DNA from 4 places in the Erwinia sp. 1181_3 genome. Region 1 is predicted to be linked to each of the others. Evidence: predicted binding sites of a transcription regulator. Region 1 holds the regulator's gene; each other region holds the start of a gene.

The links. The regulator PurR, encoded in region 1, represses purine synthesis genes. The targets are predictions, from matches to a motif close to CANGCAAACGTTTGCNTG.
Region 2: purT (formate-dependent phosphoribosylglycinamide formyltransferase) is a predicted target of PurR. The motif match lies at 4,814-4,831, and genes of this name have one in related genera.
Region 3: tusA (sulfurtransferase TusA) is a predicted target of PurR. The motif match lies at 2,059-2,076, and genes of this name have one in related genera.
Region 4: glyA (serine hydroxymethyltransferase) is a predicted target of PurR. The motif match lies at 2,693-2,710, and genes of this name have one in related genera.

Annotation. Positions count from the first base shown of each region.
Region 1 covers NZ_VTDE01000004.1:389,357-397,156, reverse strand. The annotation lists gene FY046_RS13805 (MATE family efflux transporter) at 1-1,134, opposite strand, end outside; gene FY046_RS13800 (riboflavin synthase subunit alpha) at 1,419-2,084, shown strand; gene cfa (cyclopropane fatty acyl phospholipid synthase) at 2,135-3,283, opposite strand; gene punC (purine nucleoside transporter PunC) at 3,596-4,807, opposite strand; gene punR (DNA-binding transcriptional activator PunR) at 4,921-5,853, shown strand; gene purR (HTH-type transcriptional repressor PurR) at 5,850-6,875, opposite strand; gene cydH (cytochrome bd-I oxidase subunit CydH) at 7,170-7,259, shown strand; gene FY046_RS13770 (C40 family peptidase) at 7,302-7,800, opposite strand, start outside.
Region 2 covers NZ_VTDE01000001.1:242,485-250,284, reverse strand. The annotation lists gene FY046_RS01150 (MurR/RpiR family transcriptional regulator) at 1-823, opposite strand, end outside; gene zwf (glucose-6-phosphate dehydrogenase) at 1,210-2,685, shown strand; gene FY046_RS01140 (bifunctional 4-hydroxy-2-oxoglutarate aldolase/2-dehydro-3-deoxy-phosphogluconate aldolase) at 2,909-3,547, shown strand; gene purT (formate-dependent phosphoribosylglycinamide formyltransferase) at 3,594-4,772, opposite strand; gene FY046_RS01130 (YebG family protein) at 4,911-5,207, shown strand; gene FY046_RS01125 (sugar phosphate isomerase/epimerase family protein) at 5,256-6,074, opposite strand; gene FY046_RS01120 (tellurite resistance TerB family protein) at 6,275-6,928, shown strand; gene FY046_RS01115 (S9 family peptidase) at 7,073-7,800, shown strand, end outside.
Region 3 covers NZ_VTDE01000005.1:114,029-121,828, reverse strand. The annotation lists gene iolE (myo-inosose-2 dehydratase) at 1-500, shown strand, start outside; gene FY046_RS15055 (DcrB family lipoprotein) at 559-1,119, opposite strand; gene FY046_RS15050 (7-cyano-7-deazaguanine/7-aminomethyl-7-deazaguanine transporter) at 1,278-1,943, opposite strand; gene tusA (sulfurtransferase TusA) at 2,150-2,395, shown strand; gene FY046_RS15040 (zinc/cadmium/mercury/lead-transporting ATPase) at 2,589-4,856, opposite strand; gene FY046_RS15035 (lysoplasmalogenase) at 5,167-5,793, opposite strand; gene FY046_RS15030 (DUF2500 domain-containing protein) at 5,946-6,305, shown strand; gene FY046_RS15025 (DUF1145 family protein) at 6,370-6,639, opposite strand; gene rsmD (16S rRNA (guanine(966)-N(2))-methyltransferase) at 6,629-7,234, opposite strand; gene ftsY (signal recognition particle-docking protein FtsY) at 7,409-7,800, shown strand, end outside.
Region 4 covers NZ_VTDE01000008.1:58,490-66,289, forward strand. The annotation lists gene glrR (two-component system response regulator GlrR) at 1-732, shown strand, start outside; gene glnB (nitrogen regulatory protein P-II) at 909-1,247, shown strand; gene hmpA (NO-inducible flavohemoprotein) at 1,305-2,489, opposite strand; gene glyA (serine hydroxymethyltransferase) at 2,822-4,075, shown strand; gene FY046_RS17910 (3-phenylpropionate MFS transporter) at 4,197-5,333, shown strand; gene csiE (stationary phase inducible protein CsiE) at 5,334-6,602, opposite strand; gene FY046_RS17920 (DUF1007 family protein) at 6,804-7,382, shown strand; gene FY046_RS17925 (nickel/cobalt transporter) at 7,373-7,800, shown strand, end outside.

The DNA of each region.
Region 1 (7,800 bases):
CAGGATGCCGCTGCCGATCACCTGAATGGAGTCAGAGAATTGATACACCGCCGCCAGGAACATCAGCTGTGCTGCCAGCGTAATCACCTCAGGGTTATCGGTATACAGCAGGGCGATCTCTTCGCGGAACGTCACGGTGAACAGCGCGGTGAGACAAGCCATACAGATGCCCACGCCCTGTGCTGTCCATGCGGCGACCTTTGCCTGCTCAACCGAACCCTGACCCAGCCGGAAGCCTACGCGGATGGTGGTAGCGACCCCCAACGACAAAGGCAGGACGAACATCAGTGAACTGAAGTTCAGGGCGATCTGATGGCCCGCGACTTTGACGATCCCCATCGGAGACACCAGCAGGGCCACGACAGCGAACAATGTCACTTCAAAGAATAGCGCCAGCGCAACCGGCAGACCAAGCCCGGTCAGACGGCGTAATGCTTTCCAGTCTGGCGGACTGAAACGTCCCTCAACACGGATATCGCGCATTGATTTGGCTCGATTCACCCAGGCCTTCATCGCGATAAACATCACCCAGTAGACCGATGCGGTTGCCACGCCGCAGCCAATACCGCCCAGTGCAGGCATGCCAAAGTGACCGTAGATAAAGACGTAGTTAACCGGGATATTCACCAGCAGCCCGAGGAACCCCATGACCATGCCGGGTTTCGTTTTGGATAAACCTTCACACTGATTACGGGCGACCTGGAAAAACAGATAACCGGGAGCGCCCCACAGCAAGGCGTGCAGGTATCCCACGGCCTTTCTGGATAATTCCGGGTCAACATTGTGCATGGCGCCAATCAGGTATCCGGCGTTATACAACACCACCATAATCAGCACAGAGACCATCGCTGCCAGCCAGTAGGCCTGGCGAACCTGATGCGCAATGCGCTCACGTCGGCCAGAACCATTAAGCTGAGCCACCACCGGCGTCAGCGCCAGGATCAAACCGTGACCAAAAAGAATGGAAGGTAACCAGATTGAGGTTCCTACTGCAACGGCGGCCATATCCGTGGCGCTAACGGCACCGGCCATCACTGTATCAACAAAGCCCATGGAGGTTTGCGCAACCTGCGCAAGGATCACCGGGATAGCAAGGGCTAATAACTGACGCGCCTCTAAGAGGTACTTCTGCACACATACACCTTTTTAATTTTTCCGCTATGTTTCGCGACGTTTTACTGCGACGTGAAATCCATTGGGTAGTTGAATGATGAAAGACACTGCTGAAGAAATAAACGGCATTTGCGATGATGCCAGCAGGGCAGGCGTTCCATTCTAGTGTCAGCGGTGGAAATAGCCAATCTTCTGATAAAAGAATCGCTCTTTATGTCACGCAATTAAACGGGACTTTATTTGGTTTTGTGGCGATGCCAGGGCAAACTAACTGGAGCGAAAACACATTGATTGAGGCAACAGCTATGTTTACCGGTATTGTGCAGGGCACCGCGGAGGTGCTGGACATTGACGAAAAACCTAATTTTCGTACCCATGTGATCAGAATGCCGGAGGCATTATTGCCCGGGCTGGAACTGGGTGCGTCCGTTTCCCATAATGGTTGTTGCCTGACGGTGACCGAAGTCGATGGCGACCGCGTTAGCTTTGATCTGGTAAAAGAAACGCTGCGTATTACCAATCTGGGCGATCTGAAAGTCGGTGATACCGTTAACGTTGAGCGTGCAGCAAAATTCAGTGATGAAATTGGCGGTCATTTGATGTCAGGTCATATTATGACCACGGCAGAGATCAGCAAAATACTCACCTCGGAAAACAATCGCGAAATCTGGTTTAAACCGCAGGATGCCAGTCAGATGAAATATATCCTGCATAAAGGATTTGTTGGCATTGACGGTATCAGCCTGACGGTAGGAGAGGTGACGCGCACAAAATTCTGTGTTCATCTGATCCCCGAGACACTGATGCGCACCACCTTAGGCAGCAAACGTCTGGGGCATCGTGTGAATATTGAGATCGACCCGCATACGCAGGCGATTGTGGAAACCGTTGAGCGTGTTCTGGCTCAGCGTGAAGCGGCATTACTGGCTGCCGCAGTCAGCGAACAACAGGCTGAGAGCCCGGAAGCGTAATGCGATAAAAAAGGGCGACATGACGTCGCCCCTGCTAAACAGAGTATGTCCTAACGCGCAACGCGCAGTCCACCTTGTTTGCCATGGGTAAATACCACCTGCCAGAGCTGAATATCCCTTGCCCGAAACGCCCCCGCACAAGCATTCAGATAGTAAGTGAACATCCTTTTAAAACGCTCGCCATATTTATCCGACAGTTGAGGCCAGGCGCTAAGAAAACGCTGATACCAGTGCATTAACGTCACATCATAATCAGCGCCAATATTGTGCCAGTCTTCCATCACGAACCAGGGTTCGCTGGCGGCGGCAATATGACGCACAGAGGGCAGGCAACCGTTAGGGAAAATGTATTTGTCGATCCACGGGTCAACATCATTATTGGTTTTGTTAGCACCAATGGTATGCAGCAGGAAAATACCTTCCGGTTTCAGATTACGATTCACCACATCAAAATAGGTAGCGTAATTTTTCGGCCCGACATGTTCAAACATTCCGACAGAAACAATACGGTCGAACTGCTCAGACAGGTCGCGATAATCCTGAAGCAAAATCGTCACATTCAGCCCTTCGCAGCGCTGTTGCGCCAGCTTTTGTTGTTCGGCGGAAATGGTAACACCCACAACATTTACGCTAAAGTGACGCGCGGCATATTCGGCCAGACCTCCCCAGCCACAGCCAATATCCAGTAAAGACATGCCCGGTTCCAGCTGAAGTTTTTCACAGATCATCTGCAATTTGGCTTCCTGAGCGTCTTCCAGCGTACGGGCTTCTTTCCAGTAACCGCAGGAATATTGCATATAAGGATCGAGCATGTGGGTGAAGAGATCGTTACCCAGATCATAATGCTCTTTGCCAACAATCCACGCGCGTTTGCGCGTTTGCAGATTCGTGAGTCGGGAGGCCACAACACGCAAGGTGTCGCGGAAATGGTGAGGGAGTTGCTGATCTAATTTTGACTGCAAAACACGCTGGAAAAAGATATCCAGGCGTTCGCATTCCCACCAGCCATCCATATAGCTTTCACCTAACCCCAGCGATCCTTCCTGCAGAATGCGTTTAAAAAAATCGGGGTTGGTAATCTGGATATCCCAGGGACGGGAACCATTGATTTCAATATTGGCCTGACTCAACATTTCCTGGACGATTCGATACCACGGGTTGTCGTCAAGGCTCACTTCTTCTATACACGATGAACTCATAGCTTCTCCATCACCCTGTGTGATTAAAACCTGAGAAAAAGAATTGTCTGTTTCTACAGGCCTGTGAGAGCACTCACGGCGAATGCCGCAGTCTGATATCCGACGTTAAAAAAGAGGTTTGATGTGAAACTGACAGAGGTCGTAACGTAGTCACTCGGAACAACTCCATGACAACCCTGTCAGGAACCAACAGTGGACGACGACAAACGCCATCGCCCACTCAAAAATGGTGTTAAGTTGTTATTTTATATTGCGCTGAAAAGTATATGCCCACGAAAGGTAATATTCAATTCATTATTGTTAGGGCGCTAACTAAGTGTTTTTACAGGATTCCACCTGGCCCGGCGCCGTCAGGTGGGGCTGTTTTTGCTCCGCCAGTCGCTGGACGATATAGCCAACGACAGCCAGAACAATCGTGCCAGCCATCACCAGCGTAGTGGTCTGTAACGGGGATTCAATCCATGTTGACACCGCCAGACTGGCGAAAAAACAGAGGCCGAGCTGCAACATATTCTGCAAGGCGGCGGCTTTACCGGTCGCCTGGGGGAAGGGCAGTAACGCACTGGACACCACAATCGGGTAAATCGCACCGTTTGCCATCGCCATTCCACAAAACGGCAGTAGCAATGCAAACAAGGAAGGCTGCGGCTGCAGTGAAACAAAATAGATCGCGAGAATGCTGACGCTGTAGAAGGCCAGCAGCCATGGCAACAATTGGCGCCCGGCAAAGTGGTTCAACAGGGCGCGGCAGCTAAACCCGCCGACAAGAAACGCCACAGTTTGCGGAACATAGCTGAGGCCAATATCTGCAGGGGACAAACCAAGGTTACCCAGAATGAAAGGGGAGCCGGTGAGCCAGGCAAAGAAGCTGGCAGAGCACGCGGCATAAATCGCCACGTTGCCACTGTAAATAGGCGACTTCAGCAATGTGAGGAAGCCAGGCGTGCGGGGCTTAACGGCAGCGTGATCGTCCACCGGGCGTGACGGCAAGCGCAATGTAGGGATCAGTAGCGCGAGACTGAGCAGTAACAGGACAACGAAAATAGAACGCCAGGAAAAGTGTTGCAGTAACCAGGCACCCAACAGGGGAGCCAGCGCAGGCGAGAGGGCGACCAGGGGCATAATGGTGGCAAAGACACGGTTGGCCCGCGGACCACTGTAGCGATCAACCACCAGAGCCTGCCAGCTCACCGCCGCAGCGCACACACCCACGGCCTGAACAAAGCGAACGATCAGCAACCAGAAAGCCGACTCCACCCACAGCATGGCTGCACAACCAACGGCGAACAGACTCAAGCCCATCATCAACACCGGTTTGCGGCCGATGCGGTCTGACAACGGGCCCCAGACTAGCTGTGCGCAGGCAAACCCGGCGAGGAAGATACTTAAACTGGCGCTAATGGCGCCGGCTTCCGTCTGTAAGTCCTGTTGCATCACGCCAAACGCGGGTAGGTACATATCGGTAGCAAGAAAGCCCAGCATACTGAGCAGCGCAAGGTAAATCATAAATCCTTTGGAACGCATGGTTTTTAACTCTTATTAGACAATTTTTTTACGCGTGCAGTGTAATCGCGTGCTGACCCGTCTGTGAAACGCTAATATTCGTGGGTTGCGATGAAAAATATTGAAGGCGAATCATGTGGTCTGAACATTCTCTTGAAGTGGTTGATGCGGTGGCGAGGACGGGCAGCTTTACCGCTGCTGCGGCGGAATTGCATCGCGTCCCCTCCGCAGTAAGTTATACCGTGCGCCAGCTGGAAGCCTGGCTGGCCGTGAGTCTGTTTGAGCGTCGTCATCGTGATGTGGAGTTGACGGACGCCGGACGGGTTTTCATTGAAGAAGGTCGTGCTGTTATCAAAAAAATGCTCGCCACCCGCACACGCTGTCAACAGGTGGCTAACGGCTGGCGGGGACAAATCAATATTGCGGTCGACAGAATTGTGCGCCCGGCACGCACCCGGCAGCTGGTCGTGGATTTCTACCGGCATTTTCCGGATATGGAACTGCATATCATGCCGGAAGTGTTCAACGGTGTGTGGGATGCGCTGGCTGACGGTCGCGTCGATGTTGCGATCGGTGCGACTCAGGCGATCCCGGTACGAGGACGTTTTGCTTTTCGTGATATGGGAAGTCTTAACTGGCGCTGCGTGGTGAAAACGTCACATCCTCTGCTGAGCCATGAGGGACCGTTAAGCGAGACGTTAATCCGTGAGTGGCCATCGCTGGTGCTGGAAGATACCTCACGTGCCTTGCCGAAACGCACCACGTGGACATTAGATAATCAACGACGGCTGGTGGTGCCTGACTGGGAAAGTGCGTTTGACTGCCTGCGAGCCGGGCTGTGTGTTGGGATGGTACCCGGTCATTTTGCCCAGCCCTGGCTGCAACAAGGCGTGTTAGGAGAAGTGACGCTGACGTCCCCGTTTCCCGACAGTCCCTGTTATCTCAGCTGGTCGGAACAAAGCGCCTCACCGGCGCTAAGTTGGTTACTGGACTATCTGGGGAGCACAGAAACCCTGAATGCAGAGTGGTTAAGCGAACATCCTGGCCAGTGGCAGGTGAGTGATTAACGGCGGTAGTCGCGGAAAGGACCATCGGCAACGGAACGACGCTCGATCAGTGAAGGGTGAACTTCAATGGTTTGCGGATCTTCGCGCTTGCTGGTAATACGGTCCAGCAACATATCAAAAGCGGTTTCGCCCAGACGCTCTTTTGGCTGGTGGACGGTGGTCAGTGCGGGCGTAAAGTAGCGGGCGTTGCGCACGTTATCATAACCGATCACTGAAATATCCTGCGGTACGCGTAGCCCCATTTCATCTGCTGCGCAAATCGCGCCCATGGCCATAATATCACCGCCACAGAAAATGGCCGTTGGGCGCTGCTTCTGCGACAAAATTTGCTGCATGGCGCGATAGCCAGAATCAGGTTCAAAATCGCCCTGCACCAGCCATTCATCGCGCAAAGTGATGCCCGCTTCTGCCAGTGCCTTCAGGAATCCGGCATGGCGGCCACCGCCTGTATTACGCTCAAGCTGGCCTGGGATCGCGCCGATATCGCGGTGCCCGCGTTCGATCAGGTAGCGCCCCGCCAGGTAACCACCCTCAAAAGCATTATCAAGCACGGTATCAGTGAAATCACCGCGTGATTCGCCCCAATCCATGACGACCATCGGAATATTACGGTTATCTTCCAGCATAGAAATCAACGTGTCAGGATATTCTGAACACATCACCAGCAGCCCATCGACGCGTTTTTGCGCCATCATTGACAGATAGGCCTGTTGCTTTTGCAGGTTGTTGTGCGCATTGCCCAAAATCAGCGTATAGCCTTTGGCAAAGCAGCGGTTTTCTATTGCTTCAATGATCTCTGCAAAATAGGGCGCTTCACTGGATGTTGCCAGAAGGCCAATGGTTTTGGTGTGGTTGACCTTCAGACTGCGGGCTACGGCGCTGGGGGAATAATGCAATTCTTTGATTGCAACCCATACCGCTTCGCGCGTCTCTTCGGCTACAAAGCGCGTTTTGTTAATCACGTGAGACACAGTGGTGGTTGAAACACCGGCGCGCTTTGCCACATCCTTAATTGTTGCCATGAAAATCGTACTCCTGGTGTTATCGTAACATTTTGATAACTAATTGGTTAAACGTTTGCCTGGGTACAGCCATTCCTGCCCGACCAGAATTATTTTGGGTGCTGTCTCAAAGGGTCGGGAAGGGGTAAAATCGTCCGTAGAGTGACATGCAGTGCTGACTTTTACACGTTGCCAACGGTGTTGCGCAACGGAATAAAGAATTCTAACAAGGCTGCGCACAGAAAACGAGATTTTTACGGGTAACTGTGGGAAAATCTGTTGGCTTACTAATAACAAGGTTATTGAGGAGAGAGAATGAACACTGATATGAAAATGACGGCGCTGACCGTTGTGGGTTCACTGCTGATGATTATTGCGTTTAGTTTTACGGCGGTAATGCATTAATTCTTGCACGGGAGGAGGAAACTCTTCCCGAACCCACACGCATTATCGAATCGTTTTAGGCGTCATCATACGGCGCGCACCGATGTAATGTTCCTGCCAGTAATCTTCGCTCAACGCACTGACCTGAATATCTTTACCTGTCCGTGGAGACTGAATAAATTTCCCTCCACCCAGATAGACGCCAACATGATCTGCTGTGCCACGTCCGTTAATACGGAAGAAGACCAGATCACCTTTCTCTAACTGATCGCGCTTAATCGAAGCCGCATCACGCAGATGGTACATTTCATTAGCCGTGCGTGGGATCTTGAACTTCACCAGGTCTTTATAGGCATACCACACCAGACCACTGCAGTCGAAACCGGTTTTCGGAGAGGTGCCGCCCCATTGATAAGGTTTACCGAGCTGGCCCATCAGCTTGTTCATCGCCGTCTCACGTGCTTTCTGGTAGCGAGCGCGATGCGCTTTGCTGAGTTTGAGCGGGGCGTTCAGAGCATCGTTATCATCGTCAGTGGCTTTGCTGCCTGCGCGTTGACGACCA
Region 2 (7,800 bases), on a different contig from region 1:
CTCTGAGCGCCTCTTTAACCCGCTTAAGATTATCGCGGAATTTTGCTCCGCGCCGCAGGGTGAAGCCGGTGGCCAGCACATCAATCAGCGTTAATTGCGCCAGGCGCGACACCATCGGCATATAAATATCGGTATCTTCAGGAACATCCAGCGTCAGGGCCAGCGTGGCCTCGCGCGCCAGTGGCGACCCGGGAGAGGTGATGGCCAGTACCGTGGCATCGTTTTCCCGCGCCATCATCGCCAGCTCAACCATATTTTTGGTGCGGCCGGTATGGGAGATCAGCACCATCACATCGCCTTCACCGCTGTTCATGCAGCTCATGCGCTGCATCACAATGTCATCGGAATAGATCACCGGCACATTGAAGCGGAAAAATTTATTCATTGCATCGTGTGCCACGGCAGCAGAAGCCCCCAGACCAAAGAAGGCAATTTTCTTTGACTGGGTCAGCAGATCGACGGCACGGTTAACGGCACCGACATCCAGACTTTGTTTCACCCGATCCAGCCCGGCCATCGCGGACTCGAAAATTTTCCCTGAGTAAGACTCAACGCTGTCGTCCTGTTCAACGTTACGGCTGACATAGGGCGTTCCGCTGGCCAGGCTTTGTGCCAGCTGCAATTTGAAGTCAGGGAAACCTTTGGTTTTCAGCCGGTGGCAAAAGCGATTCACCGTCGGTTCGCTTACGCCCGCCGCGCGAGCCAGCAGGGCAATGCTCGAATGCATGGCAGTGGTGGGAGAATCGAGAATGACTTCGGCAACTTTGCGCTCTGATTTGCTCAGATTTTCCAGCTGTGATTGAATTTTTTCCAGCATATTCATAGTGCTACCCGTTCATACATTCTGACGATTTCAATCAAAGGAGAAATCGATGTCATTTTGTAGAGAATATACAATGCGCTACAGCCTCGGTGGCAGTAGCATAACGACATTAATTTACATTTTTTGCCAGAGTTTGAGCTGTGTCTGATTTTCAGAATGGTAAGAACAGTAACAAAAATGACGAAAAATTACGCACAATCTGATGGTAGGCCTCCGAAGGTTGCCACTAAATTAAGCATTGATTGAATACATTGTGCCGCAGTGGCCTCCCCTGGTTTACGAGGAGCAGGCAAAAGCAGTACATTGTATTGAAACAAAATTACAATAAGAGTCTGTCCGACTACGGAATCTCAGGGACAGGCTAATCCTGCAACGAGGAGAATGAAATGGCGGTTACACAAACAGCCCAGGCATGCGATCTGGTAATTTTCGGTGCCAAAGGCGATCTTGCGCGCCGGAAACTGTTGCCCTCTCTGTATCAATTGGAAAAAGCCGGTCAGATCCATGAAGATTCACGCATTATCGGCGTTGGCCGTGCGGAATGGGATAAGGCTGCTTATACCAAGGTGGTGCGTGAGGCACTGGAAACCTTTATGAAGGAGAAGATCGACGAAGCGCTGTGGGATAAACTCAGCAGCCGTCTCGATTTCTGCAACCTGGATGTGGATGACCGCAGCCATTTCCCTCGTCTGGGAAAAATGCTCGACCAGAAAAAACGCGTCACCATTAACTACTTCGCGATGCCGCCAAGCACCTTCGGAGCCATCTGTAAGGGCCTGGGTGAAGCGAAGCTGAATGCGCAACCTGCACGCGTTGTGATGGAAAAACCACTGGGTACGTCTCTGGCAACATCGCGCGAGATTAACGACCAGGTGGGTGAATACTTCGAAGAGAACCAGGTGTTCCGCATTGACCACTATCTCGGTAAAGAGACGGTACTCAACCTGCTGGCGCTGCGTTTTGCTAACTCCCTGTTTGCCTCTAACTGGGATAACCGTACCATCGATCACGTGCAGATCACCGTGGCGGAAGAAGTGGGGATCGAGGGCCGCTGGGGTTACTTCGATAAAGCGGGCCAGATGCGCGATATGATCCAGAACCATCTGTTACAGGTGCTGACCATGGTGGCCATGTCGCCGCCAGCCGATCTCTCTGCGGATCGCATTCGCGACGAAAAAGTGAAAGTTCTGCGCTCCCTTCGTCGTATCGATCACACCAACGTGCGTGAAAAAACCGTACGCGGTCAGTACACCTCCGGTTTTGTACAGGGCAAAAAAGTCCCTGGCTATCTGGAAGAAGAGGGGGCGAACAAATCCAGCACCACCGAAAGCTTTGTTTCCATCCGCGTGGACATCGACGACTGGCGCTGGGCTGGTGTTCCGTTCTATCTGCGTACCGGCAAGCGTCTGCCAACAAAGTGTTCAGAAGTGGTGGTGTATTTCAAAAACCCGGCACTTAACCTGTTTAAAGACACCTGGCAGGAACTGCCACAGAACAAACTGACCATTCGTCTGCAGCCGGATGAAGGCATGGATATTCAGATCCTGAACAAAGTGCCAGGGCTGGATCACAAACATAACCTGCAAACCACCAAGCTGGATCTGAGCTTCTCAGAAACCTTCAATCAGTCGCATCTGGCGGATGCCTATGAGCGCCTGCTGCTGGAAACCATGCGCGGTATCCAGGCCCTGTTCGTGCGTCGTGACGAAGTTGAGGAAGCCTGGAAATGGGTTGACTCCATTATGGATGCCTGGTCTTCCGATAAAGAAGCACCTAAGCCTTATCAGGCGGGAACATGGGGGCCTGTGGCTTCCGTGGCCATGATTACCCGTGATGGTCGGTCGTGGAATGAATTCGAGTAATCTGTCCTGACAGGTTAAGCCCGCTTCGGCGGGCTTTTTTGTGGGCAAAATACGGCTTCATAAAAAATGAACCTGCATTTTAAAAACACAACGATCGCGTAGACGCTCGCGGTGCTTCTCCTGTATGGTAGATCGCATAATCACTTCCTGACGCCGCGAGCGTCACTTTTGCCTGCTACGATCCACCAGGACGGAAGGCAGGCCAGACAGGAGAACGTCGTTGATGAGTAACTGGAAAACAAGCGCTGAACAGATTCTGAAAACAGGCCCGGTTGTGCCGGTGATCGTGGTGAACAAGCTTGAGCATGCTGTTCCGATGGCGAAAGCATTGGTAGCGGGTGGTGTGCGTGTGCTGGAAGTGACGCTGCGCACGCCCTGCGCGATGGATGCCCTGAAGGCCATGGTGAGAGAAGTGCCTGAAGCGATTGTTGGGGCAGGCACCGTGTTGAACGCGCAGCAGTTGAAAGAAGTCACCGATGCGGGCGCGCAGTTTATCATCAGCCCGGGCCTGACCGAGCCGTTGCTCAGAGCCGCTGTAGACGGCCCAGTGCCGTTGATCCCGGGAATCAGCACCGTGTCTGAATTGATGACCGGTCTTGATTATGGTCTGCGTGAGTTTAAATTCTTCCCGGCGGAAGCTAACGGCGGCGTGAAAGCCTTACAGGCGATTGGCGGGCCTTTCCCACAAGTACGTTTTTGCCCGACGGGCGGCATCTCGCCGGCTAACTACCGCGACTACCTGGCGCTGAAAAGTGTGCTATGTATTGGTGGGTCGTGGCTGGTGCCAGCGGATGCGCTGGAAGCGGGGGATTATGACCGTATTACCCGCCTGGCGCAGGAAGCCGTTGCCGGGGCGCGATAAAACCACAAGGGGCGGAATTCCGCCCCTTGAATAATCCGCAGGTCTGTCAGCCGCTGACTTTTACGCTGGCAGCGGCACTGATGGCACGCTGCACCGCCTCTTCCACGTCATTGCCCGTTGCCAGTGCCACACCAAGACGGCGTTTGCCCTGAATTTCTGGCTTGCCAAACAGGCGCAGTTGCAGCCCGGCGCCCAGTGCAGCAGACAGGTTGGCGAACTGCACATTGTTGCTGTCCAGCTCTGGCAGGATCACTGCTGATGCCGCCGGACCGTACTGACGGATGCCGCCAATGGGCAGACCGAGGAACGCGCGCACATGCAGCGCGAACTCGGAGACGTCCTGAGAAATCAGCGTGACCATGCCGGTATCATGCGGGCGTGGCGACACTTCACTGAACACCACCTCATCACCGCAAACAAACAGCTCAACGCCAAACAGACCGCGTCCACCCAGTGCATTCACCACTTTTTCAGCAATCTCCTGCGCACGTTTCAGTGCGAGCTCGCTCATCTGCTGCGGCTGCCAGGATTCGCGATAGTCGCCATCTTCCTGACGATGTCCGATAGGCGCGCAGAAGTGAATGCCGTCGACAGCATTGATGGTCAGCAGGGTAATTTCGAAATCAAACTTCACCACGCCTTCAACGATCACCCGACCGGCACCGGCACGGCCACCCTGTTGTGCATATTCCCATGCAGCATCCAGCTGTGCGGCTTCACGGATAAAACTCTGCCCTTTACCGGAAGAACTCATCACGGGTTTTACGATGCACGGGAAACCGATCTCATCAGCGGCGGCCAGGAAAGCCTCGCGGCTGTCGGCAAAGCGGTAGGATGACGTCGGCAACGCCAGATCTTCCGCAGCAAGGCGGCGAATACCTTCACGGTTCATGGTCAGTTTCGCGGCGCGTGCGGTCGGCACTACGTGCTGTCCCTGTTTTTCCAGTTCGATCAGCATATCGGTGGCGATCGCTTCAATTTCCGGCACCACGAAGTCCGGCTTTTCCTGCGCGACCAGTGCGGCCAGGGCTGCGCCATCCAGCATATTGATCACATGGCTGCGGTGGGCAATGTGCATCGCAGGGGCATCGGCATAGCGATCCACGGCGATCACCTCCACACCCAGACGCTGGCATTCCAGCGCTACTTCTTTGCCCAGTTCACCGGATCCCAGCAGCATTACACGGGTTGCATTAGGGCGCAGCGCAGTTCCAAGAGTTGTCATAATCTCTACCTGAATGGATTGAAAAAAACGCGCGAAGTATAAACGAAAACGTTTGCGTAATCATCCGCACTTTACGCTTGAGTGAAAAAAGCGACGCTGCTACACTGTATAAAAATACAGTTAAACAGGACGAAAATCATGGCTGTTGAAATCAAATACGTTGTCGTCAGAAAAGGTGAGGAAAAGATGACATTTGCCAGCAAGAAAGAAGCCGATGCTTACGACAAGATGCTCGACCTGGCGGAAGTCTTTGCCGACTGGCTGACCGCCAGCCCGCTGGAAATGGAAGAACAGCAGGGTGAAGCGCTGGGGCTGTTTATGGCGGAAAATAAAGACGCGCTGCAACAGATCCTCCGCACCGGTAAACTGCCTGAAGAGAGCAGTGCGGCTGATAACAGCGACGCATCTGATGAAGGCAAACTGCGCGCGGTGTAACCCGCCCCTGCTGTGGCTGATCTTTTTTCTGATCAGCCGTTCAGATCATTATGTGCTCAGCACACTGCGCAATGACGCCATCGCTGCCTGTGCCGTTGCCAGCGGGTCAGCAGCGTGGCGTTGATCGTTAAATACTTCCAGGCCTATTGGCCCCTCGTAACCGATCTGCTGCAAATGCGCTAACAGCGCCTTCAGTGGGTATTGGCCCTCACCGGGTAACAATCGGTGATGCCGGGCCGTATCGACCAGATGCTTTGCATCCGGCTGCTCATTCAGATCGGACAACTGCACCAGAAAAATCCTCTCTGCCGGAATACCGGCCAGGTCTTCCAGCGTTCTCTGGCGTACAAAAATATGAAAAGCATCCACCACCAGCCCCAGATTGGGTGCGTCAATTTGCTGGATAAGCTGCCATGCCTGGGCGGTGTTATTAATATGCTGGCTCCAGGCCATCGCCTCATACGCTACGCGCAGGCCATGATCTGCCGCCTGCTGCACCAGCCAGCGTAAATCCGCTTCGATACGTTCTGTGCAACAGTGCGGATGAGTGGATGCCGGCACCAACAGCGTTGATGCGCCAAGGCGTTGCGCCGTTGCCATCATCTGTAAGGCTTCATGCCGTTTATCCTCACGCAGGCTCTCTGGCGCCCCATCAAAATCCAGCAGCACCTGGTAATCCGTCAGCCCGAGGGAAAGCTGCTGGCAGAGATCGGCCAGCGCGGCGGCATCGCCCACGGCTTCACTCACATCCTGCTGCCACAATTCCACCTGACTGAAACCCGCCGCTGCAGCTGCACGCAGTTTCTCTTCACTGCTGCCACCGAGCAGGATGGTATTGATAAACAATGGGTTCGCCGAAAATGCCATTTGTATCGATTCTCCTCTGCGTAATTTCCTTTTCAGGGTAGAGGCAATGCAACCATCCAACAACTTATCCACGACTGACTGCAGGATATCTGTCCATCTGCCGCTGGAAACAACGGGAAATTTTACAGCCTTTTCATCGTTTGACGTTTCCTGACGTGTGCTGCTTTATTGTGGTGTTTTCGGGTAATGAAGGACTGACTATGAGCAACTGGCTGCAACAGATTCAGACGGTATTAGGCAAGGCAGGCAAATCCTCCTCTGGCGGAGAAGGGCTGAGCAAAATGCTGGCCCCCGGTGCACTCGGTGGCCTGGCGGGATTGCTGATTGCCAGTAAATCTTCCCGCAACCTGTTGATGAAGTACGGGAAGAACGCCGTAATCATCGGCGGCGGTGCTGCTGCGGGTGCCCTGTTGTGGAATAAGTACAAACAGCGTGTCAGTGAAACCCATCAGGATCAGCCTGAGTTTGGTCAGCAGAGCTCCCCGGTCGACCGTCGCGCCGAGCGTCTGATTGAAGCGCTGGTCTTTGCGGCCAAAAGTGACGGCCATATCGACAACGATGAGCGTAAAGCCATTGATGAACATATTCGCCAGTCTGGTTTAGGTGCGCAGGGCGAGCAGCTGGTGCAGCGTGCCATTGACTCTCCGCTTGATCCGCAGAAGCTGGCGGCCGATGTGAAAAACGAAGAAGAAGCGCTGGAGGTCTATTTCCTCAGCAACCTTGTCATCGATGTTGACCACTTTATGGAGCGCAGCTATTTGCAGGCGCTGGGCGATGCCTTGAAAATCCCACAGGACGTGCGTCAGTCGATTGAAACCGACATTCGTGCCGAGAAGCAGAAGCTCCCTGCCTGATAGATCAGTTAATCCTTCGCGGGTGAACACTGTCACCCGCGCAAAAAAATCCCCTGAAAAGCACGTTGTTGCACTGATAACGGCTTGTTAATCAGTCTGGTTGCTGCCAACCTTACACACAGGCACAGCAACTGCGAAGAGACTATGACACCTCCTAAAGCGAATAAAATTCCCCATCAGATGACCCTGCACGGTGATACCCGTATCGATAATTATTACTGGCTGCGCGACGACGAGCGCGAAGCGCCAGAGGTGCTTGCTTATCTGCGGGCTGAGAACGACTACTGTCAGCAACAGTTGCTGCCGCAGCAGGCCTTACAGGCGGAGCTGTTGCAGGAGATCATCGACCGCATTCCTGCCCGTGACCATTCGGTGCCTTATGTGAAGCGGGGATATCGTTATCAGAGCCGCTATGAAGAGGGGAATGAATACACGATTTACGCCCGTCAGCCCGCCGACACGAAGACGCCGGACCACTGGGATACGCTGCTGGATGGCAATCAGCGTGCTGCTGACCATGAGTTTTATACCCTGGGCGGCGTGGCGATCAGCCCGGATAACCAGAAAATGGCCGTGGCAGAAGACTTCCTGTCACGCCGGGTGTACGGCATTCGTCTGTGCAACCTTGAGAACGGCGAGTGGTACCCGGAAGTGCTGGAAGGCGTCTCCTCCGCGATGACGTGGGCCAGTGATTCGCGAACCCTCTACTATGTGCTGAAAGATAAAAAGACGCTGCTGCCGTATCAGGTATGGCGGCATACGCTGGGCACGCCGCAGCAGCAGGATCAGTTGGTGTATGAAGAGGAAGATGACACCTTCTACGTCAGCGTTTACAAAACCACGTCCGAAGAGTTTGTGGCGATTGCTCTCGG
Region 3 (7,800 bases), on a different contig from region 1:
GTCTGACGGTGGAAGGCTATAACGAGCTGGCGAAACTGGCGGCTGAGAAGGGCATGACCGTGGGTCTGCATCATCATATGGGCACCGGTATTCAGACCACTGCCGAGGTGGATCGCTTTATGGCCGAGACTAACGATGATGTTTATCTGCTGTTCGATACCGGCCACGCTTACTACTCTGAAGGATCCCAGGAAGCCATGCTGGCCATCCTGACGAAATACCTGCCGCGCATTAATCACGTGCACTTAAAAGACGTGCGTGATGAGGTTGTGGCGCAGGTGAAGAGTCAGAAGTTGTCATTCCTTGATGGCGTGAAGAAAGGCACCTTCACCGTTCCGGGTGATGGCGTGATTGATTTCGATCCGGTGTTTAAAATTCTCGATGATTTCGGCTACAAAGGCTGGATGGTGGTGGAAGCGGAGCAGGACCCTGCGCTGGCTAATCCGTTCGAGTATGCAGTTAAAGCGCGTAAGTATATTCGCGAACACGCCGGGCTGTAACGGCCAATAAAAAGCCCCCCGCACCAGAGATGCGGGGGGCTTTTTTTATGCCATCAGATTATTTCAGCTGAATGGTGCTGATAATGCTTTCCGCTTCGGTTTGTGCCTGCTGCTGGTTTTCCGCAGGCAGCGTGATCTGCAGTGTCAGCAGCTTGCCATCGACTTTACCCAGAACCACAGAAGACCATGAAGACTGGTTATTGGCAGAGATCACGGTGTCCAGTTGCTGTAACGGCTGGCCTTTCACGGTAATGGCTTTGTTGGTCACGACCTGAAGCTGTGCATCACGATTACGCTGCTGCGCTTCAAGACGACCTGCCAGCACATCCAGACCTTCGTTCGTGCTCTCACCATCAATCACGATGATCGCTTTCTGGCCTGACTCATCCGCATAGACGTGCATATTGTTCGCCTGAGTGCCGAGCTTGCCGCTCTTGTCAGACATGCCTGCCGGCAGGGTGAAGCTCAGTTTGCCATCCATCAGAGTGACATTCTGATTGGACTGACTGCTGCTGACGCCATTATCATCGGCGGCAGCTTTCTCATCTTTCTTGCCATCACAGGCAGCCAGTCCAGCTACCAGCAGCGCGATTCCGGCATATTTCAGTAAGTTACGCATCAGGGTTCCTTTCACATTGGTCGCGTAGAGATCAGGTGCTTATACAATCGTATTCAGCCTTCAAAAGCAACTTATACCCGTCGTACTTCACGCTGCAGCGGTGTTGGCTGCGGCTCGAATGACTTGGGGTATATAACGGCCTGAGTTCAAACCTCAGATTAACCGAAGTTGACGCGGGTGCTATTGGATTTCTCTGCTAATCGTTTCAGCGCGGCATTCAGCAGCACGCCGTAAGCTGGCAGGAAGAACACCATACAGATAAGCACTTTGAAGCTGTAATCCACCAGGGCGATCTCCACCCAGTGGGTGGCCATAAACAGGTCAGGACTTTTATAGAAGGCAATAAAGAAGAAAGCGAGGGTATCGCTGATATTGCCGAGGAACATCGCCGCCGCCGGTGCCATCCACCAGGCGGCTTTCTGGCGCAGGCGATTGAACACGTGGATATCGAGGATCTGGCCGAGCGCATAGGCCATAAAGCTGGCGCAGGCGATGCGGGCAACAAACAGATTCATCTCTTCCAGCGCTGCGAAGCCCTGCCATTCACCCTGATAAAACAGTGCTGAGATGGTGTAGGAGATAAACAGCGCCGGGATCATCACGGCAAGGATAATGCGTCGTGCCAGTGGGGCACCGAAAATCCGTACCGTCAGGTCAGTCGCCAGGAAGATAAATGGGAAGCTGAACGCGCCCCAGGTGGTGTGCAAACCAAAAATTGCCACCGGCAGCTGCACCAGATAGTTACTGGAGGTGATCACCAGCAAATGGAAAAGGGACAGCCAGACCAGCGCGTGGGTGCGCTGGCGCGTAGAAAAAGCGATCATTGTTGTCAGCCTTTTTAGATTGGGGTGAGGGAACCCATGAAAATTTGTCTGTGTTTCGCTCAGGCGAATTCGCGGCATATTACCGCTTTGACCTGCTAATGCAATGGTTAATTTTAACGCAAACGTTATCGTTGCAGGCAATCCTTGCACACGCACCGACTGGCGCTAAAATAGGCGCCGTCCGTTACATAATAACTGAGAATATCATGAGCGACCTTTTCGCCAACCCCGACCAGACCCTTGATGCGCTGGGCCTGCGCTGCCCGGAACCGGTGATGATGGTGCGCAAGACTGTGCGCCATATGCAAGACGGTGAAACCCTGTTGATTATCGCTGATGACCCGGCCACCACGCGCGATATCCCTGGTTTCTGCCGTTTTATGGAGCATACGCTGGTGGCTCAGAACACCGATGTTCTGCCGTATCAGTTTTTGCTGAAGAAAGGATTGTAAGGTGCGGGTCGGGCATGCCCGACCCCTGGGACAACCCGGCACTATCCCAGTGGGCGATGCATGCCCGACACCCGGGACAATCCGGTACGTTGCGCTATCCTGTCGTGGCGATGGATGCCTGGCCTCTGGTATACCCCCGGAACGTTGCATTACTCCGTAGGGGCGAGGCATGCCTCGCCCAACGTTTACCCCGCTATTTCTTTCGTAACAACCGCAGTGCGTTAGCGGTCACTAACGCTGTCGCCCCCGAGTCTGCCAATACCGCGAGCCACAGTCCCGTTATCCCCAGTAACGTCGTCACCAGGAACAGCCCTTTCAGCCCCAGCGCCAACGCCACATTCTGGCGGATATTGGTATGGGTTGCGCGCGACAGGCGGATCATCGCGGCCAGGCCATTGAGCCGGTTATGGGTCAGTGCGGCATCGGCGGTTTCCAGTGCGACATCACTGCCGCTGCCCATTGCAATACCGATGGTAGCGGCCTTCATCGCCGGAGCATCATTAATGCCGTCACCGACCATTGCTACCGGCTGCTGCTGATTAAGCTGGCTGACCGCCGCGACTTTATCTTCCGGTAACAGGCCTGCGCGGTAGTCAATATTCAGCTCAGCGGCGATGGCCGCCGCCGCGCGCGGATTATCGCCCGTCAGCATCACGGCCTGGATGCCCAATGACTTCAGCTCGTCCAGTGCAGCTTTGGCATCGGCACGCAGCGTATCGCGCAGCGCGATGATTCCCAGCAGCTGCTGGCCATCATGCATCAGCACCACGGTATTGCCCGCGTTTTCCAGGGTTTCCACGTTCTCACGCTGCGGTGCCAGCAACGCTTCAGGCAGTTTTGATGGTGCGCAGATGGAAAGTAAGCGATCACTCACAACGGCTTCCACGCCGCTGCCCGCCAGGGCGCGTTGTGATTCGGCTCCAGGGATGGTCAGCTGTCGGTCTGTTGCCGCCGCCACAATCGCCAGCGCCAGCGGGTGGGAGGAACTCTGTTCAATGGCGGCAGCCGTTGCCAGTAACTGATCCTCATCCAGTGCGGCCAGCGGCAGAATAGCGGTGACCTGCGGTTTGCCTTCGGTCAGGGTGCCGGTTTTGTCAAAAGCGATGGTACGTACGCTGCCCAGGTTTTCCAGCGCCGCACCGCCTTTAATTAATGCCCCCCGGCGTGCCGCAGCAGCCAGCCCGGAGGTAATCGCCGCCGGGGTGGAAATCACCAGCGCGCACGGGCAACCGATCAGCAGCAGTGTTAATCCTTTATAGATCCACGGTTGCCATTCAGCCCCCATAAACAGCGGCGGTACCAGTACTACTGCCAGCGACAGTGCAATAATGGCCGGGGTGTAGATACGGCTGAAGCGGTCGAGGAAACGTTCAATAGGCGCGCGCCGCTCTTCGGCTTCTTCAATCAGATGCAGAATGCGGTCAATGGCACTTTTACCGGGTTCGGACACTACTTCCAGCTGCACCAGTCGATCCACGCTCAGGCAACCAGCGGCGATGGTTTCATTTTTCTGGCGTTCAACCGGCACTGACTCCCCGGTGAGGGCACTTTCATCAAAGCTGGCAAAAGCACTGAGCAGTTTCGCATCGGTGGGCAGCCGCGCACCGGCGGCCACCTCAATGACATCTCCGGGGCGTAACGCGTTCACCGCCACGTTTTCACGCAGACCTGAACGCAGGCGTAGCGCTGTATCCGGCTTGAGTGCCATCAGCGCAGTCACACCTTTGCGTGCACGCCCGGCGGCAAAGGACTCCAGCCGCTCTCCCAGCATAAACAACAGCAGTACCATCGCCGCTTCTGCGGTAGCGCCGATAAACAGTGCGCCGAGAGCCGCAACGGTCATCAGGGTTTCAATGCTGAATGGCGACCCGCTGCGCATCAGACGCAGGGCGCTGCGGCCAATCGGCCAGACGCCAACCAGTGTGGTCAGGGTAAAGGCCAGCGTGCCTGCCGGATGATTCAGGCTACTCAGCAGTGCACTTATCGCCATCAGTACAGCCAGCAGAATCAGGTTCACATTCTCCTGCCAGAAACTCTGTTCAACTTTAGGTGCGGTGGGAGCATCGCTGCGCTGTAATTGAAAACCGGCGCGAGCCACTGCCCGTTCAACGTCATCACGGATATCGCTGCTGGCATCGACCCGCAGTTTTTCGCTGGAAAATACCACGCGCGCCATGGCTACCTGAGGAAGTTGTTTTACTGCGGTTTCTACCTTGCGTGCGCAGGCCGGGCAGTCCATCCCTGTCACCAGCCAGCTAAAGCTTAAAGCGCCAGTGGGCCTGTCGCCCTCATCATCGGGGTCGTTCCCCGAACTGCAGGCTGCATCTTCACAACAGGGGGCATCAACGCTGGCTGCGCTGACAGCGGTGATTTTTTGAATAACGGGGCGCGGGCGGGTGCTGCATCCGTGCTGTTGACTGGCGTGGTGGTGACCACAACCACATGAAGAGTGCTGGTGCATAACGCCTCCTGACAGGTATCGGCGGGCACCAATGCCCGTCGATACCCATCTTACACTCTGGAGTGGACTCCAGAGTCAAGCGCTATACCCGTCATACTTCGAGCCTCAGGTGCGTTGGCTGCACCCGCTCACTCCAGTCACATAGTTATCTATGCTGCTGGAGACTATGAGCCTCATCCGTGAGGCTCACCCTGCGGGCTTGCCGCGTTACTCGGCCTGGCCTCGCCCCAGGAGGGCAGCGCGTTGCGCGGTTCAAAAAGGCTAAAGCCTTTTAGTCCTGAAACTCGAATTATTTAGGGTATGGTACAAATTACAGCCACAGGGCGCGCACAATCATAAAGTGACCGCCGAAATAGCAGGCGGCGATAATCGCACTGTCAGCGCTAAAGCGGCGGCGATAATGGCTGACTAACCAGACGATGTTACCCAGCAGCAGCAATATTGCTCCGGCCATCAGGGTAAAGGCATCTTCGGACGGCAGAACAAAATAACGTTCCGTCGCCAGCCAGACCATCAGCAGTGCCATACCGAAAAAGGTGCAGATCGGCCAGCGCAGTTCTTCCAGACGGCTCCAGATCGTGGCGATTACCACGCCACCGACGATCAACAGCACTAATGGGATGGGCCAGAACACACTGAGCGTCATCTGGCTGGCGAAGTAGAGGGTATAAAGCAGGTGCGACAGGAAGAAAGCACCGATGGCATACAGCATACGTTTGGTGGGCAGTAACGTGAGCGCATCACCCACCAGTGTTGCCAGTACGCCCAGCAGAATCAGGTAATCAGTGGTTGCCAGCACCGGAGCCTGCCACGCCCAGGCCAGCAGCAGCAACATGGTGACGGGTTTAAATACCCAGCGTTGCCACTGTGGGCCACGATAGGAGGCATCAACATACAGCCAGCCGGAAAAAAGAACCGCAAGGAATGACCAAATCATAAATTGTCCCTGTTGTTATAGATGAAAGTGATGCAACTTCACTCAGTCTAGGTGAAGGGGGGGTGATGTGACAATGAGAGGTCTCCGGTTGTATCCTGTTGCGCACGCGATGCACATACTCACCTTTTTACCTTCAGGAGGATGAAGAAAACATGAAGCCCCCTCTGATCTTTTTTATCGTACTGGCCGTGATCGCCATCTTAGCAACCCGTCAATTTATTAAGCAGCGGCGTGAAGTGGCGGTTAATGATGCTTCGCCGGTACGGTCTCTGGTGGTGGAAGTGAAATCCAAGCGAGAATACCCGGCACCGAACCGCCGTTCACGCCAGCGCGAACATATTCCGGTAGAGGATATGCGTTATGAAGCCTGGTTCCACCCGTTAAACGGGGCAGGTGATTTTAAGCTGGAGTTAACTGCCGGGGACTATCATCAGATCGATAAGGGCAGTAAAGGTGAGCTGAAGGTCAAAGGTTCACGCTTTATCAGTTTTGTGCCTGAGACAGCACCCTGATGCGATGCCGGAAAATTATCTTTCCGGCACACAGACTCCGAACTTGATGAGGGAACGCGGTGGGTTACTGCTTAGGAAAATTCTTCTTTTGCCAGGCCAGCAGTTCAAATACCCCGAAGAAAAACACTTTAATCTGCATCAGGCCGCTCAGTTTTTCTGCGCCTTTCGGTTGAGTGGTGCGCATCAGCACCAGTTGCAGACCATGCATAATCACCATGAAAAACAGCGCCACGTTAACAAAGTACGTCAGCGGTTTCGGGAACGGGTGTACCACGTTAAGCAGTAAAAAGGCCCAGACGAACAGCATCAGCACGCGGCCTGCATTAATCAGCATTGGAAATCTCCTTGTCAACACGGTGACGAATATACAGGCGGTAGGCTACCTGTCCGGCAATTTTCTCGCGGTGAAGCTGCCAGTTTACCGGGACGGGCGGGATGCCGTGCTCCACTTCACTTTCAACATACACCAGCGCGCCATCGCTCAGCCAGCCGTTGCTCTCCAGTAACTGGGTGGTTTTCTCCAGCAGTCCCTGACGAAACGGTGGATCGATAAAGACCAGCTGATGTTCATCCCCTTTTTGCGCCAGAAATTGCAGGGTGTTGGTATTGACCACGCGTCCGCTCTTCGCTCCAAGGGTCGCGAGGTTTTTTTCCAGCTGCTGTGCCACCGGGCGCTCCAGCTCCAGCAATGTGGCGCTGGCAGCATGGCGTGACAGTGCTTCCAGACCGAGTGCACCGCTCCCCGCATAGCAGTCGAGGCATTTTGCCTGCTGAATATCAGCGGCCAGCCAGTTGAACAGGGTTTCGCGTACCCGGTCAGTGGTCGGGCGCAGGCCCGCGCTGTCGGGAACCGGCAGCTTACGACCGCGCCACTGCCCACCAATAATACGTATTTGTCCTGCTGCGCCGCTGCGGGGTTTCTTATTCATCTTGCTGAACTCTTAATAATTTGTTGCATAGTTTAACGGGCTAACCGGGCGGAGGAAACGTAAAAAGGGTGCTGTGATGCGCTTGGCAGAAAGTGTTAGACTAAGAGATTAATTAACAGATTAATTTTCGTACCGGAACCGGATCGGTTTTCCCGCGAGGAGTGTGGTTGCACCATGGCAAAGAATAAAAAACGTGGCTTTTTTTCCTGGCTTGGTCTGGGGCGCGAAGAACAGACGCCACAGGATGAAGTAAAAGAAACGTTATCACCGCAGCCCTCTGCCGATACGCCAGCGGAAGTGCCCCCTGCCGCTGACTCTGCCCCTGAAAACGCTCACAACGCCGAAGCCGAAGCGGCTGCCCGTGCTGAAGCCGAAGCGGCTGCCCGTGCCGAAGCCGAAGCGGCTGCCCGTGTCGAAGCCGAAGCGGCTGCCCGTGTCGAAGCCGAAGCGGCTGCCCGTGCCGAAGCCGAAGCGGCTGCCCGTGCCGAAGCCGAAGCGGCTGCCCGTGCTGAAGCCGAAGCGGCAGCCCGTGCTGAAGCCGAAGCGGCAGCCCGTGCTGAAGCCGA
Region 4 (7,800 bases), on a different contig from region 1:
GAATCAGAACTGTTTGGTCATGCGAAAGGGGCCTTTACCGGTGCCGTCAGCAGTCGTGAAGGGCTGTTTCAGGCCGCAGAGGGCGGCACGCTGTTCCTCGATGAAATTGGTGACATGCCGCAGGCGTTGCAGGTGAAATTGCTGCGCGTCTTGCAGGAGCGTAAGGTACGCCCGCTTGGCAGTAACCGCGACCTCGACATTGATGTGCGTATTGTCTCTGCCACCCATCGCGATCTGCCAAAAGCGATGGAAAAGAAAGAGTTTCGCGAAGATCTGTTTTATCGTCTTAACGTGGTGAATCTGAAGATCCCTGCACTGCATGAGCGGGCAGAAGATATTCCCCTGCTGGCCAATCATCTGTTGAAGCAGTCGGCTGAACGGCACAAACCTTTTGTACGTAGCTTTTCCACCGATGCCATGCGACGTCTGATTGCCGCTGCCTGGCCGGGCAACGTCAGGCAACTGGTGAATGTGATTGAACAGTGTGTCGCGCTGACCTCCGCGCCAGTGATTGGAGAGGCGCTGGTGGAACAGGCGCTGGCAGGAGAAAATACCGCGCTGCCTACTTTTGCTGAAGCCCGCAACCAGTTTGAACTCAATTATCTGCGTAAATTGTTGCAAATGACCAAAGGCAATGTGACTAACGCGGCAAGGCTGGCGGGGCGTAACCGTACTGAGTTCTATAAACTGTTATCGCGTCATGAGTTGGATGCTGCCGATTTTAAAGAATAATTTTCACTGCGGTAACGCTGCCTGATTATGGTAGTTTAGCTGCCTGAAAAGAGACGGACGTCCGGTATACCTCAGACATGTTCGGTCTGCTGCCCGTACGCAGGCAGGCTGAGCGTAACGGGTATATAGTTAACTGATTATCCGTCCGGGCACGGAGGGAGAGAAAAGGGTCTGCCATGAAAAAGATTGATGCAATTATCAAACCGTTCAAACTGGATGATGTGCGTGAAGCGCTGGCGGAAGTCGGCATCACCGGGATGACCGTGACTGAAGTGAAAGGCTTTGGTCGTCAGAAGGGCCACACCGAGCTGTATCGTGGCGCAGAGTACATGGTCGATTTTCTGCCAAAAGTGAAAATCGAAATCGTGATTGCGGACGACATCGTGGATACCTGCGTTGATACCATCATGCGTACGGCGCAGACCGGTAAAATCGGCGATGGTAAAATCTTCGTGTTCGACGTTGCGCGCGTGGTGCGTATTCGTACTGGCGAGGAAGACGAAGAAGCGATCTGATTGTCGTTTTCGGGGTCCCAACGGGCTGACCGCATTGCGCGGCCAGCCCGTTTGCTTTTATAACGCTTTATGCGGCCCGAACACTTCGTAGTGGATGTGCTCTTTTTTAACCCCTAACTCTAGCAGCCCCTTTTCTTCCGCTTCCATAAAGGCCAGTGGGCCGCAGAGATAATAGTGCATTGCCGGATCGCTGACGCGTGATTCCAGCGGCAGCAAGTTCATCAGCCCACGCTGGTGATATTTCCCTTCATCCTGCGCCTGCGGATGGTTGTACCAGATGTGTTGCCAGAACTGCGGCAACTGCGCCCCCAGCGCGGTCACTTCCTCAGCGAAAGCATGGGTTGCGCCATTCTCGGTGGCGTGCAGCCACTGTACTGTGGCGGGATGTTTATCTTTCGCCAGCTGGTTTAGCATCGCCAGCATCGGCGTCAGGCCGACACCACCCGACATCAGTGTCACCGGCGTCTCAGCCGTGATATCAAGGAAGAAATCCCCGGCAGGGGGGGCCAGATGAACGCGCTGGCCGGGCTGCTGCTGATGCAGCCAGCTGGACATCACACCGCCTTCATCATGGCGCACGGCAATACGATAGTCACGACCGTTGGGCGTGCGCGTCAGGGAATACTGGCGAATCTCCTGATTCTCAAAACCCGGGTCTTTCACCCATACCGCCAGATACTGCCCGGCTTTATAATCTGCGACCGGTTGGCCATCGACGGGAGTCAGGATAAAACTTTTGATCACGGAACTCTGCGGGACGATCTCGCTGATAACAAATTCACGATGGCCACCGCGCCAGCCGCCGACTTTTTCTTCGGTTTCTTCATAAATCTGCTCCTCACGCTGTACAAAAATTCCGGCCAGTACGCCGTAGGCTTTGCCCCATGCTGCCAGCACCTCTTCACCCGGATGCAGCATTTCATCAATACTCGCCAGCAAGTGCTCACCGACGATCGGATAGTGATCGGGACGAATAGCGAAACTGGTGTGTTTCTGCGCAATTTTCTCTACGGCAGGGCCCAGCGCGGCGAGGTTATCCAGATTGCTGGCGTAGGCGCAGATGGCATTAAACAGCGCTTCCGGCTGATTACCTGTGCTCTGGTTGCTCATATTAAAGATGTCTTTCAGCTCAGGGTTGTGGGCAAACATCCGCTGATAGAAATGCGAGGTCAGGCGAGGGCCGAGTGCAGCAACGGAGGGGATAGTAGATTTGACGATGGCAATGGTTTGGCTGTCCAGCATGGTGTGCTCCTTAGCAAGAAATTAAACATGTATTTAAAATGCATGTTATTCGCAACATACTCCGCTGTAAATACACCTTTAGAGTGAGAGGGTATTTTTCCGCACGCGATGTACGGTCTTGTTGAAAAAACAGCATCTGGCAGATGAGGAGAATTCCTTATCCGGGACTTGCAAAGAACAGTAACTAACCCTTGCCACACCTGAAGCCAATCGTTTGCGTAAAAAGGCAGTGGTTAAGCTATTCAACAGGTGCATAAACAGTTTAAACTATTGCCCATCGCTCCCCAGCGGGGGCATTCATTATTGCAAGTCAGTTGAGTCAGGAGATGCAAATGTTAAAACGTGAAATGAACATTGCCGATTATGATGCCGATTTATGGCAGGCGATGGAGCAGGAGAAAGTGCGCCAGGAAGAGCACATCGAGCTGATTGCTTCAGAGAATTACACCAGCCCACGTGTTATGCAGGCTCAGGGATCTCAGCTGACCAACAAGTACGCTGAAGGTTATCCGGGCAAGCGCTACTACGGTGGTTGTGAGTACGTGGATATCGTTGAGCAGCTGGCTATCGACCGTGCTAAAGCCCTGTTTGGTGCAGACTACGCCAACGTGCAGCCGCACTCCGGTTCCCAGGCTAACTTCGCGGTATACACTGCGCTGCTGCAGCCGGGCGATACCATTCTGGGTATGAACCTGGCACACGGCGGTCACCTGACTCACGGTTCCCCGGTTAACCTGTCTGGTAAGCTGTATAACGTCATCCCTTACGGCATCGATGAGACCGGCCAGATTGATTACAACGAACTGGCTGAACTGGCGAAAAAGCACCAGCCAAAAATGATCGTTGGTGGTTTCTCTGCTTACTCTGGCGTGTGCGACTGGGCAAAAATGCGCGAAATCGCAGATACCGTTGGCGCTTACCTGTTCGTTGATATGGCGCACGTGGCGGGTCTGATTGCGGCTGACGTGTACCCTAACCCGGTACCTCATGCGCACATCGTGACCTCCACCACGCACAAAACCCTGGCAGGCCCACGTGGCGGCCTGATCCTCGCGGCTGGCGGTGACGAAGACCTGTACAAAAAACTGAACTCTGCTGTCTTCCCTGGTGGCCAGGGTGGCCCGTTAATGCACGTTATCGCGGGTAAAGCGGTTGCCTTCAAAGAAGCGATGGAACCTGAGTTCAAAACCTACCAGCAGCAAGTGGCTAAAAACGCTAAAGCAATGGTGGAAGTGTTCCTGGCACGCGGCTACAACGTGGTTTCTGGCGGTACGCATAACCACCTGTTCCTGCTGGACCTGGTAGACAAAAACCTGACCGGTAAAGAAGCTGACGCAGCCCTGGGCCGTGCCAACATTACCGTGAACAAAAACAGCGTACCTAACGATCCGAAAAGCCCGTTTGTGACTTCAGGTATTCGTATCGGTTCCCCGGCTGTCACCCGTCGTGGTTTTAAAGAAGCAGAAGTGCGCGAACTGGCAGGCTGGATCAGCGATATTCTCGACAATATCAATGATGAAGGCGTGAGCGAGCGTGTGAAGAAGCAGGTGCTGGAAATCTGTGCACGCTTCCCTGTATATGCATAAATCCGTCCTTACCTCCTGATTTAATGGGAGCCTGAGTACAGATAGCGGGACACGAAAGTGTCCCGCTATTTTTTTATCCTGTGCGGCGGTGTACATTAGCCTCCACTTTGTCGGAGGGAAAATGACGATACGTTCCACGTACTGGCTTGGACTGAGCTACTTCACCTATTTCTTCGCCTATGGCGTCTATTTACCGTTCTGGGGCGTCTGGCTAAAAGACAGCGGCCTGCAACCGGAAAAAATCGGCCTGCTGCTGGGCTGCGGCATGATTGCCCGCTTTGCCGGTAGCCTGCTTATCGCCTCACGCGTCACTAACCCTTCACGACTGATTAGCGTCCTGCGCCTGCTGGCTTCGCTGACGCTGTTATTTGCGCTGGGCTTCTGGGCAGGTTCCCAGTGGGTGTGGCTGCTGCTGGTGATGGTCGGATTCAATCTGTTCTTCTCACCGCTGGTGCCGTTGAGCGATGCGCTGGCCGCAACCTGGCAGCGACAGATCGCCCTGCCTTACGGTCCGGTGCGGTTGTGGGGTTCCCTGGCGTTTGTGATCAGCTCGGCGCTTACCGGTGTGCTGGTGACACATTTTTCCTATCACGCCATCCTGATGCTGCTGTGTGTGGGATGCGGGGCGATGATTGCAGGTATGATGCTACGCCCGGCGGTGATGCCGCAGGGGATGGAAAAACAAACCGAACATAGCGGATGGGCGCAGTGGAAGCAGATGCTCAGTGAAACCGCCGTCTGGCGCTTCCTGCTATGCGTGACGCTGATGCAGGGGGCGCATGCCGCCTACTACGGCTTCAGTGCCATTTACTGGCAAGAAGCAGGCTACTCGTCGAGCATTGTGGGCTATTTATGGTCGCTGGGCGTCGTGGCTGAAATTGTGGTGTTTGCCGCCAGCAACCGACTGTTCCGCCGCTGGAGCGCACGCGATCTGCTGTTGCTGTCCTGTGTCTGTGCTGTTTTACGCTGGAGTATGATGGCGTCGTCCACGGAACTGGGTTGGCTTGTCGTTGCACAAATTCTGCACTGTGGCAGTTTCACTATTTGTCATCTGGCGGCTATGCGCTTTATCGCTGCCCGCGACGGGAGCGAGGTGATCCGCCTGCAGTCAGTCTATTCCGCACTGGCAATGGGTGGTGGCATTGCTCTGATGACCATGGTGTGTGGTGTGCTGTTCCAGCACCTGCAAGGCGGCGTGTTCTGGGTGATGGCTCTGCTGGTTGTGCCAGTGCTGTTCCTGCGGCCAAAAGTGACCTGATTATGACTCCAGCAGCAGGCGGATACTGCGCTGCTGGTGTTCGCCCAGCGGCAGTTCAGCATGGATCAGCGGTGGTGAGTAGAGCGGCAGCGGCGTGGCATAAGGCGTGATCACCAGCGCGATCCCTTTCGGTGCGCTGTGGCGCTGAAAGTCGGCAACATCCTGGTACTTAATCGTCAGCGGCAGCAGCGTCAGTTCACGCAGCTGCTGCTCAACCTGCTGCTCCAGTTCGCTATCACGACCAATCAATAACAACACCTGCTTCTCTTGCAAGGCGCTTTCCTGCATCAGCCATGCGCCAAAAATAATCGCAATCAGACCCATCTCTTCATCGGTGAACTGCACGCTGTATTGTTGTTCCAGCGCGGCGATAGCCTCACGCGTAGTACGCAGCAGACGCGGGTACTGCTGGGCGATATCGTCAACCAGATTGTGATCGATGCCGATGGAAAACAGAGTACGCTCCAGCGCCTGCGCCAGATGCGTATAAAGTTGTGCGCTTAGGCCCGCGTCATTACTGAATACCATGCCAGACAACGCCTGAAAGCGCTGAATTAACAGCTCCACGGACTGGAGAAGTTGGCGTTCATGAGCGCTGAGGGTGTGTTGTCTCTGGGGAACATGCAGTTGGCTGAAGAGCAGGGCGAGTAACGCAACCTCATTAACCGCCGCCTGATAGCCACGTTTACTCCAGCAGCGGGCAATCGCCTGTGCCAGTGAAAACTCCGGTTTACCTTCGATCCAGTGCAGTTGCTGTGCGGTAAAGTCCGGCTGGCAGTGCCAGGCGAGAGCATAGCGCAGCCAGACCTGTAAAAATTGGGTATCGCGAGCGCTGAACTCGCGGTCCAGATGAAGTGAACAATACTGGACCAGTGCTGCCAGGTTATGCTCATCGTACAAGGCCTTATCCACTGGCAGCGTCTGAAGTTGTTGCTTAATGACGGAGGAAAAGTCGTTATGGATAAACGCCGGAGACAGCCGCAGAGCCCGCCGTAAGTTATGTAGCAGGCACAGACGCTGATCTAAATGCGTTCCACGAAGGCGCAACGCGCCCAGCTCATCCAGCTCAATGGCAAGATGGTGATAGCGCTGGATTTCCTCTGCCACCTCCGCTATATCTTGCCGGGTTACGGCGTGATCCACACCGTTAAGCTGGCAAACCGATTCCACAGTGACGAAGGATTCAGGCAGGCAGAGCATTAAAAGCAGGTGGCAACGGCGCTGTGGACTGGAGAGGACAGACATTTCAGGTGAGTGTGTACTCATCATCTGTGATCCCAGTAGCGATTGATTATGCTAAGAATAGCCTTAGCCAGCCACGTTGTGGTCAATCGAGTCAGTTTTATTCAGAGCTTTTAAGACAGGTCACAAAAATAATCGACAAAAACTGGAGTGGAGTTTAATTTGTTACATTATAACAGGTGTGCAGTGGGGGCCGCAGGGCTGATAATCGTTTTGTCCCCGGTTGCCATGGCGCATCCGCACAGCTTTATCGATATGCAGACCACGCTGGTTCATCAGGGCGATCGGCTCACCGGGCTGAAAATGCGCTGGGTGATGGATGAAATCACCTCTGCCGATCTGTTATACGATGCAGGAACGGCAAAACCGGATTCAGTGGTTTGGAAAAAACTGGCGGCAGAAGTGATGGCCAATGTGTTAGGCCAGCATTACTTCAGCGAATTCTGGCACCAGAAGCAGCCGGTAAAATTCGATAATCTGCCGCCGGAATACCATCTTTCGCGGCAGGGCCATCAGGCGGTGCTGGAGTTTATTCTGCCGCTGGCACATCCGCAGGCGCTAAAAGGCCAGCGATATACGTTTTCCACTTTTGATCCCACTTACTTTGTAGATATGTATTACGACTCTGAAAAAGCACTGACAGTCCCGGCAGAACTGGTATCACAATGTCATTTCGAGCTGCAAACCCCCAAACCGGATGCCTCCATGCAAGCCTATGCGCTGTCACTGGATAAAGCAGATGCGCCAGCGGAAGAGATGGATCTTGGTCGCCAGTTTGCCCAGACGGTGACGCTGATATGTCAGTAAGTGGCCTCAGCCGCGCTCCGCGTAGAGGGGCGATATGGCCGTTCGCGCTGTTGATGTCAGGGATGCTCCTGGGAGGGCTGTGGATTTGGCAGCACTGGCCGCAAATCCTGTTGCAAAGCATTATGTGGCAGAAGAGTCTGCATCAGCAGATGACCGGGCTGTTACAACAGGTTGCCAGCAATCCTCATCAGGCCGGGCTGGCGCTAATGGGTTTCAGCCTGCTTTATGGCGTATTACATGCGCTCGGCCCCGGCCATGGCAAAGTGGTGATAGCCACCTTTCTTGCTACCCACCCGACGAAAATGAAAACCAGCCTGCAACTGACGCTGGCCGCGGCTGTAGTGCAAGGGGCAGTGGCGATTGCGCTGGTGACGATAATGCTGGGCGTGTTGCAACTCTCTTCGCGCCAGATGCATCT